3 regions of the Pantoea sp. ABR1s genome follow, and region 1 is predicted to be linked to each of the others. Evidence: predicted binding sites of a transcription regulator. Region 1 holds the regulator's gene; each other region holds the start of a gene.
What was found. Region 1 encodes CRP, which controls carbon source genes, mostly activating them, when cyclic AMP is high. Its sites were predicted from a motif close to ATGTGANNNNNNTCACAT; they were not measured.
Positions count from the first base shown of each region.

Region 2: the regulator CRP is predicted to act here: its motif matches at 1,844-1,861, upstream of ACXKZD_RS10210 (6-phosphofructokinase).
Region 3: the regulator CRP is predicted to act here: its motif matches at 1,133-1,150, upstream of ACXKZD_RS15855 (iron-containing alcohol dehydrogenase).

Region 1 is NZ_CM173823.1:424,168-427,447, forward strand. Features, by position in the region: gene ACXKZD_RS01960 (YccS/YhfK family putative transporter) at 1-1,223, opposite strand, end outside; gene crp (cAMP-activated global transcriptional regulator CRP) at 1,281-1,913, opposite strand; gene ACXKZD_RS01970 (OsmC family protein) at 2,217-2,621, shown strand; gene ACXKZD_RS01975 (phosphoribulokinase) at 2,866-3,280, opposite strand, start outside.
Region 2 is NZ_CM173823.1:2,178,631-2,181,910, reverse strand. Features, by position in the region: gene pqqF (pyrroloquinoline quinone biosynthesis protein PqqF) at 1-839, shown strand, start outside; gene ACXKZD_RS10215 (YceI family protein) at 954-1,538, shown strand; gene ACXKZD_RS10210 (6-phosphofructokinase) at 1,997-2,977, shown strand; gene ACXKZD_RS10205 (PTS sugar transporter subunit IIB) at 2,988-3,280, shown strand, end outside.
Region 3 is NZ_CM173823.1:3,339,135-3,342,414, forward strand. Features, by position in the region: gene dtnK (D-threonate kinase) at 1-1,073, opposite strand, end outside; gene ACXKZD_RS15855 (iron-containing alcohol dehydrogenase) at 1,261-2,409, shown strand; gene ACXKZD_RS15860 (dihydrodipicolinate synthase family protein) at 2,421-3,280, shown strand, end outside.

The sequences.
Region 1 (3,280 bases):
CGGGTAGCGCTGTAGCCGTTCTGGCTGACGAACATGATGGTCATCAGGATCCAGTAGGGTTTGGGGATGTTGAAGAACAGCGCCAGCGCGCTGCCCAGCATCAGCATCACCGCAAAGCGGCCGGCAGTGCGCAGGGCCGATGAGCGAAACGAGAGATAACTGCGCAGCGCCGGTAACAGCGGCAGACGGCGCTGGCGGTCAGCCATCAGATCGCGCTGATAAAGGGGTTTCTGGGTGCGCAGGACCCGCGCGATGCGGTTGAAGTGGTAAAGGCAGAAGTTACCCACCGGATTGTCGGGATGCTGATGGGCGATTTTCTCCAGCGCGCCGAGCTGTTTATCCATCGCAAAGCGATCGGGTAGCTGGTGATAGAGAATGTTATCCGCCAGCACCCGCAACCGGGCCGAGATGGTTTTGGCATTCCAGCGGATCACCGCTTCGGCGTGGCTCTGTTCGACCAGCTTCTGCACCTCTTCCGGCCGATGCAGGCTGACCGAGATATGTTCCTGCAGATCCAGCGCCACCTGAAAGGCGCGCGTCAGCCGTTTATGGCTGTGATCGCGGCTTGCCGACAGCATATGCATCTGCTGATAACAGGTGTTAATCAGATCGACCACTTTCTGCTGACGAGCCAGCAGCGGCGGCAGCGCCTTTTCCGGATCGGTCAGCTGCGTCAGCAGGGTATATTTTGCGTCGCAGTAGTTAGCCAGCTCGCGATAGATCAGGCTCAGGCTTTCGCGCATTGGCTGCTCTTTCCACAGCCAGAACCAGAACCAGTTAAAGAGCCCGTACCATAGCGTGCCGCCGATATAGAGCAGCGGGGGAACATAGATTGGCATGCGGCCAATCAGGCTCAGGGTAAAGATGGCGGCAATCAGGGTGCCGGGCAGCAGACGACCATGCAGCGGGCTGATCTCCCCGGTAACGCCGAGCAATAAGGGCATGGCAAACAGAATCAGCGGCAGCGGAATAGCATGCAGGGTGAGCCACTGCATCAGAAAGCTGCCGAGGGCAAACAGGCTGCCGCCAACAATCAGGCGTTTGAAGAAGCGTTTATGCGGGGTATCCAGACCGGCGATGTTGCAGCAGGCGGGCACTAATGAGAACAGCAGACCTTTTTGCAGGTCGCCAGCCAACCAGCCCAGCGCCACCGGCAGACAGAGCACCAGCGTTTGCCGCAAGGCGTAGTTAACTTCAGGATGGTAAATAATTCGACGCCACATCGGCCCAACACAAACAATAACGGCGTGATGTTGCCATCACGCCGTGGGTGACAGGAATTAGCGGGTGCCGTAAACGACGATGGTTTTGCCGTGTGCGGAGATCAGGTTCTGATCTTCCAGCATCTTCAAAATACGGCCCACGGTTTCACGTGAACAACCAACAATCTGGCCAATTTCCTGACGAGTGATTTTAATTTGCATGCCGTCGGGATGCGTCATGGCATCTGGCTGCTTCGCCAGGTTGAGCAGGGTCTGTGCAATGCGTCCGGTTACGTCGAGGAAAGCGAGGTTACCCACTTTTTCAGACGTCACCTGCAGGCGACGCGCCATCTGCGATGAGAGTCGCATCAGGATGTCAGGGTTAACCTGGATCAGCTGACGGAATTTCTTGTAAGAAATCTCCGCCACTTCGCACGCGCTTTTCGCACGTACCCAGGCGCTGCGCTCCTGGCCTTCTTCGAACAGGCCAAGTTCACCAATAAAATCGCCCTGATTCAGGTAGGAAAGAATCATCTCTTTGCCTTCTTCATCTTTAATCAGAACCGCAACGGAACCTTTCACGATGTAGTAAAGCGTTTCTGCTTTTTCACCTTGGTGAATCAGCGTACTTTTGGATGGATACTTGTGAATATGGCAATGGGACAGGAACCATTCGAGTGTAGGGTCTGTTTGCGGTTTGCCGAGAACCATTCGCTATTATCCTCTGTTGTAATCGTGCCCAAAATACAGGGGGCAGTTTTCCCTGTCAGGCGGTGAAAGCTTCAAGCGTTTCCATTTCAGGAAATTATTCGGGCCGCATCAGGCGCAGTGCGCATCATCCTTCCCGGCTTCGTCATCGGGTGACGAAAAATATTTTCAGCACTGTTTGTAGCACAGCTTTTGCCGACTGTCTTCTGTTGTCTCGCTTCAGCTACGGGCGGATTTCTCTGGATTGCTGTTTACCAGGCGAAAGCGTACTCTGGCGACAAAACAGCGTATTCCGGAGCAAAAATCATGCAGGCAAGAGTGAAATGGGTAGAAGGGCTGACATTCCTCGGAGAATCCTCATCCGGCCATCAGATACTGATGGATGGAAATTCGGGTGATAAAGCGCCCAGCCCAATGGAGATGGTGCTGATGGCGGCGGGCGGATGCAGCGCGATTGACGTGGTATCAATTCTGCAAAAAGGCCGAAACGATGTGGCTGATTGTGAAGTAAAACTGACCTCAGAACGTCGTGAAGAGGCGCCGCGAATCTTTACGCACATCAACCTGCATTTTATCGTGAGTGGCAAAGCCCTCCAGGATAAAGCGGTCTCACGCGCTGTTGATCTTTCTGCTGAAAAATATTGCTCTGTGGCCATCATGCTGGGTAAAGGCGTCAACATTACCCATAGCTATGAAGTGATCGAACTTTAGTACCAGCAGGGATCTTTTAAGGTCGCGGGCAAAATCTGTCGTGCTCTGCTGTCAGACTGTGCCTGCGCTGGGAACCGGGTCAGATCGGAAAGACGCAAAACCGCCATCCATGGCCGCTCGGCCCGCGCCGTCCCTGGCGCGGGACGCTTTCCTCTTCTGACCCGGTACCCTGCGTGTTAAGCTTTTTCGCTGCTGTCAGATTCATCCTGCATTGGCATTAGTCTGGAAAGGCTCTTTTGGCCTCTTACTCTATTCGTTTGCCTTCCATCAGCCGCTTCACCAGCGGACCCATGATCAACTCCATCGCCAGACCCATTTTGCCGCCAGGCACCACCAGCGTATTGATGTGCGAGATAAACGAGCCCTGCAGCATCGCCAGCAGGTAGGGGAGGTCGATATCTTCCAGCGCCTGGAAGTGGATCACCACAAAGCTCTCATCCAGTGACGGAATAGCGCGGGCAGCGAACGGGTTTGAGGTATCGACCGTCGGGACGCGCTGAAAGTTGAGGTGAGTGCGTGAGAACTGTGGTGTGATGAAGTTGATGTAATCTTCCATCGAGCGCACCACCGAATCCATGACCGCTTCACGTGAATGGCCGCGCTCGCCAGTGTCGCGCACCAGCTTCTGAATCCACTCCAGGTTCACAATCGGCACCACG
Region 2 (3,280 bases), 1.8 Mb from region 1:
GCGGCAACGGCAGCTGGCAGGAAGTGGAGGGCGTGTGGCAACTGACGCTACAACTGACGCCGGATGAGGCAGTGGCTGACCGGGCGCTGAGCCAGATCGTCGCCGCACTGACGCTGCCGGTTGAGGCGGCGCAGCCTTCTTCGGGAGAAAGCATCGCGATCCGTGCACTGCTGCGGCAGTTGCCCTGGCAGCTGGCCGCCACTATTATGCCACATTGCTGGCGGGCGGCGCTGAAAGGCGGCAACGCGGCACTGCATTCACTGATTGCCCGGCGGCTGAGCGCACTGTCGCTGCCGGTTAACCCTGACACGCCGCCAAAGCGCATGACGACGCAAACTGGTATGACGCGCCTGCCACACAGCAGCGCGGACAATGCTCTGCTGCTGTTTATCCCGCTGCATCGACCTGAACAGCTGGCGGCGCTTCGCGCACTGGCGCTGATCTACGAGCCGCGCTTTTTCCAGCGCTATCGCGTTGAGCAGCCTATCGGTTATGTGGTGAGCAGCCGCTATATGCGCTGTGCCGATGAAGATGGGGTACTGTTTGCGCTGCAATCGCCCGATTACAGCGCGCTGTCACTGCTGCGCTACTGCCGCAACTTCCTGCGGTCACTGAACGAGACGCTGGCGGGTTACGATCTGGCGGCACTGAAAGCGCGTCTTCTGAGCCGGGAAGTGGATCAGCCACTGGCGTGCTTACGCGCAGAAAATGGCCTGGCAGAACCGGATACGAAGCAGATTGAGGCGCTGACACTTGCGGATCTGCAACAGCTTCACCGCACGCTGATTCAGGATCGCCGCCGCTGGCGGGTGCTGTTCACCGGCGGCGAGAATGTGTAGCGCCCGGTATAAAGTTGCTGAATTTATTTGAAAATTACCGACAAATCTCTTCACTGTCTATTCCGGGCGAACTGGACCACACTCAATTCACTTTGTCCGCATAAGGAATTGACCGTGAAAAACTTCAAACGTATTGCACTGCCCCTGTTAGCCGCTGCCACCCTCTACGCCCCGTTGTCTCAGGCTGAGGCGATGCACTACCAGCTGAATCCTGAGCATACGTCGGTGATTGTTGCCTGGAACCACTTCGGCTTCTCAAACCCTACCGCTGATATCCCTGATGCAACCGGTAACCTGGTGTTTGATAAAGATCATCCAGAGGCATCACGCGTTGACGTGACCCTGCCAGTCAGCAAAATCGACAGCCACGTGGCTGCGCTGACCAAAGAATTCAAAGGCGCTGAGTACTTCGACACCGCTAAATATCCGACTGCGACCTTCCACAGCACCAAAGTGGTGGCGAAGGGCGACAACAAATTTGATGTTGAAGGCAACCTGACCCTGAAAGGGATCACCAAGCCAGTTACGCTGCACGCGACGCTGAACAAGCAGGGCGAGCATCCGATGGTGAAAAAGCAGGCGATTGGTTTTGATGCCACCGGCACTATCAAGCGTTCTGACTTCAAGCTGGACAAATATGTCCCAGCGGTAAGCGACGAAGTCACTCTGACTTTGTCTACTGAAGCCTACGCCAAGTAAGCTTTTTGGGGCGTAGCGGCTTGCTGCTACGTCCCTTATTCGTTTTTTCCGCGCCTTCTTCCCCTCTGAAATCTATTCTGCCCGCCTGTTTATCTGCCATAAAATAATCCGGATATCTCCTCATCAACTATTTTGTGAACGCTTTATCTGGCCCGGAACCGGGAAAAATGAGGCGAAAGTCACAAATTTGCAACAGCACGGAATAAGCCACTCTGTGCCGCTGTGTGGCGAAATAAAATTCAGATGTCTTCTGAAATAACTCATTGATTTATATCGTTTCACTCTAATCGGCCTTCCCGCGAATAGTGTGATTTTGATCTCAAAAACCGCCGTTCAGACACCCCTGTCAATAACTCCGCCCAAAAAATACCGCTCGTAACTGTGATCTCCTCTGCAAATAGCAACCCCACGAACCGGAAGAATGGCCCTCAGCAGCTTAAGACAGCGAGGTGAGGGAAATGCGAATTGGAATGGTGATCAGTGGCGGTGATGTAACCGGCATTAATAATTTTGTCTTCCAGTTAGGGCGTCTGACGCAGGCGGAGATCGTGATATTTGATGGTGGCATTCCCGGCCTGCTGGCAAATAACCATCGTGATATCAGCCAGCGTGATCTGCTCGACTTTGCCATCGCCTCAATTCCGGTTATGCAATCGGGACGCACGCAAAAGAAACTGGTGCGCAGCGAATATGAATGTATTGCCCGCCAGCTGAAAAGCGCCCGTATTGAAGTGTTAATTATGGCGGGCGGTGACGGGTCGCTGCAATTTCTCCATACCCTGTCGGAGTCTGGCGTTAATTGTTTCGGCGTCGGCATGACCATCGATAATGATGTCTTCGGCAGTGATTACACCCTGGGTTTTTCCACCGCCTGCGAGCAGGTATTAAAAGAGGTCGCGAAACTGCGGAATACCGGGCGCGCCTTACCTGGCCGGATATTTATGCTGGAGTTACTCGGCGGCTACTGCGGCGAATTAACCCTGCAGTCGGCGATTAAATCCAATGCGGACATTGCGCTGATCCCGGAGTGCCAGATTCCTTTGCCACAGCTGGCGCAGCGCATCACCCAGCGACTGGCAGAACAGAACAGCGTGATCATTCTCTGTTCAGAAGGCTACACCCGCGAATATTCGCCCGGTTTTCAGGGGGCTATCGACACCTTAATCAAACAGCTTGAGCCGCTTATTGGCGTACGCGTCCGTAAAACTATCCTCGGTTACGGGCTGCGGAATGGTGATCCCACCTGCGAAGAGATTTATCAGGGCACCATTATGGCCAGTGAAGTGGTGCGTTGTATTCAGTCAGGCATGCGGAATAAAGCGGTCATTATTAACGGCAGCAATAAACCGATTCCGATTGATTTAATAAGCATGCAAAAACGCCTGGTCGATATTGACGGGCACCATTACAAACTCGCTAAACAACTCAATATATTGTGAGGAGGAAACCATGCTGAAAATATTATGTGTCTGTGGTTGTGGCTTAGGATCCAGTTTTGCGATTGAGATGAGCGCAAAAGCGGTTTTAAAAAAACTGGAGATTGAGGCCGATATCGATCACACCACCATTTCAGAAGCGAATGCCTTTAAGTCGGACATGATTCTGACGCAAAAAGCCTTTGCCGATGTGTTAAATGCCGACGCCAGTCCGGAACAGATTAAGCGGGTCATTATTCTTAACCGGCTCACCGATAAAGCGGAAATAGAGCAGAAGATCCTGGCCTTTTTAAAAGAACGCAACGT
Region 3 (3,280 bases), 1.1 Mb from region 1:
ATCGCCACGTCGCCTCCCGATAGATAGAGCGCATGCGGCAGCTGTGTCCGGCACAGGCTGTGGGTTATTTCGCCCAGCAACTGACTGATCCCCTCGCCCAGCTGCTGGCGGGTCACGCTGTGCTGCTGGCTGAGATGCCCGATGTCGTGACGCTGGGATTCATGCTGGCAGGTGCGGATCACCGTATGGCGACCGGCACGCAGTGCGGTTTCAGCCTGTTGGATCCAGCGATCCCGGTCGGGCCAGGCGGGCTGCTGAAACAGCTGACGGATATCGACATCCACGATCTCAACTGCCCGCTGTTTAAGCAGCGTGGCGATCTGCTGCTGCGCGCTGCTGCTCATCGATCCCACTACCGCCAGCACGGGCCGCGACGGGCGAACAGAGAGCGCTGCGCCCAGCGCATCGCTTAACCCGGCTGCTCCCACCAGCAGCGGCTTCTCTGTCAGCCGCGCCGCAGCGATTATCAGTCGCGCCAGATCGGCTTCATTTTCGGCATCCACCACCACGACGCCGTGCACCGCCGCTAACACCGCATCAAGCCGATCGCTGCGCAGCGTCGGGAGATCGATCTCCGTGCCGTCGATCTGCATCTGATCGACTACGCGGGCGCTGAGGATCGGGGTTTTAGGATCGCTGGCAAATTCGGTGTCTGTCAGTAACCGCTGATTGACCCACACTTTACCTTCGCGTGTGGTGCGGCCCAGTCGTGGCACAGCCGGCGCAACCAGCGCCAGCCTTTTGCCGCTGGCCCGCAGCGCAGCCGCGGTTTCAGCACCGACGTTGCCGCGCAGCGTGGAGTCGATCTTTTTAAACAGCCAGCCCTGCTGAAGCTGTGCGGCGAAGTGCTGCACCACCTGAGCGACGCGCTCTGCGGCCTGGCTGGCGCTGACTGCCCGGCTGTCGGTGCTGATAACCAGCACATCCGCAGCGTCCTCTGGCAACGGCGCCTCCGTGCCAAACAGCACATGTACGCGGGCGCCAGCCTGTGCCAGTCCGCTACCCGCATCGTTGGCACCGGTAAAGTCATCGGCGATGACCAGCACCGGGGTTTTCCATAATGATGAGCCCATCCTCACTCCTGTCAGGCGATTGCCGCTGCATTTGATTATATTCAATCATGATTGATTATATGTGAGCAAGTTCAAATTAATCGAAATCGATATGCCTTATAAAATTAGCCACAGAGAGTGACTGACTTCGCATTGCGCTGAGCAAGATTAATCATCCGCTCAGACAGGACAGAAATAAGGGTATGAAATGAACATTAACAGCACGGTGATTAGCGGTTATCAGGCGTTAAACGACATGCGCTATCTGCTGAAGGGAATATCGACAGCAGTCGTGGTCACTGACCGGAACATTGAGGCGATTCCGGCAGTGCAGGCGCTGATGGGTCAACTTCGGGATCAGATTCCGGGTATCAGCGTGGTCAACAGCGTCCCGCCTGAACCAAGCCAGCATGATGTGGCAGCGATTATCGCGACGCTCTCCCGGCCCCATGTCGATATGGTGATTGGCATCGGCGGCGGCAGCGTGCTGGATGTGGCGAAGCTACTCTCAGTGCTGTGCATCGACGCCGCGCCTTCGCTGGACGCCCTGCTGGCAGGCGAAAAACCGCAGCGCCGTACCCGTTCAATACTGATCCCTACCACCGCAGGCACGGGTTCTGAAGCGACGCCCAATGCGATCCTGGCGATCCCGGAGAAAGAGACCAAAGTCGGCATTATTTCACCGGTGATGCTACCCGATGTGGTGGCCCTGGTGCCGGAACTGACCACCAGCATGCCGGCCCACATCGCCTCTTCAACCGGTATTGACGCCCTCTGCCATCTGATTGAGTGCTTTACCGCCAATGTCGCCAACCCGGTCAGCGACAACTATGCGCTGACTGGGATGAAGAAACTGTTCGCTAATCTCGAAACCACCCTGCGCGAGCCAGAAAATTTGCAGGCACGCCTGGAGATGCTCTGGGCTTCTTATTATGGCGGTGCATCGATTGCCCATGCCGGGACACATCTGGTGCATGCCCTCTCTTACCCGCTCGGCGGCAGATATCATCTGCCACACGGCGTCGCCAACGCCATCCTGCTGGCTCCCTGCATGCGCTTTGTCCGTCCGGCGGCGGTGAGCAAATTCGCTCAGGTCTATGATCTGCTGCCCGACGCCGACGTCCGTTTAAGCGATGAAGAGAAATCACACGCGCTGGTCGACTACTTCACCGCGCTGGTAGCGCGGCTGCAGCTGCCTGCCAGCCTGGAAGCCCTGGGCATCAGCCCGGATCAACTGCCCTGGTTAGTGGAAGCCGCGCTCAACGTCCAGCGTCTGATGAACAACGTGCCGATGGCGGTCACCGCCGACGATGTGCGCGCCGTCTACCTGACGCTTTTCCCTTCCTGCCAGGCGTAATGAGGATTGTCATGAATAAGAAAATAAATGGCGTACTGACCGCCATCGTCACCACTTTTGACCGGGAAGGTGCCTTTGATCCGGAGAGGCAGCGCGAACAGGTCAGACGCCAGATCAACGCTGGTAACGGCATCTTCTGTGGCGGAACCAACGGCGAATTCTTTGTGCTGAACGAGCAGGAGAAGATCGCGGTTACCACCACCTGCGTCGATGAAGTTAACGGCCGGGCATCGGTGGTGGCGCATATCGGGGAGATTTCGACCCGTGAAACTATCCGGCTCGGCAAACAGATTGCCCGCCTTGGCGTAGATGCTGTTTCCGCGATCACCCCGTGGTTTGTTCCGCTTAACCAGCAGGAGCTGATCGACCACTATCAGCGCGTGGCTGACGCGCTTACGGTACCGCTGTTCCTCTACAACATCCCGGCGCGTACCGGCAATACCTTGCAGCCAGAGACCGTTCGTACGCTGGCCGCGCATCCGAACATCATCGGCATTAAAGATTCAGCAGGCAGCTATGAAAGTCTGAGCGGCTTTCTGCAGGCTACCGCCGACTGTCAGGACTTTGCTGTGCTGAACGGCCCGGATTCGCTGATCCACCAGGGTTTTGTGGATGGCTGCTCCGCCTCAATTTCCGGGCTGGCAAACGTGGCACCGGAGGCGATTAACGCCATCTGGGCGCGCTTCCATGCGGGCGATATTGCCGGTTCGCATCAGGCACAGGAGAACGTCACCGGCCTGCGCACCGCGCTTTACAGCATCGGTTTCTCACCGGCCGCCGTGAAAAAAGCGGTCAGCCTGCAAGGCTTTGAGGTGGGTGAAAGCCGTTATGCGGTGCAGTTCAGCGCCGAAGAGCAGCAGCAGATCCGCCA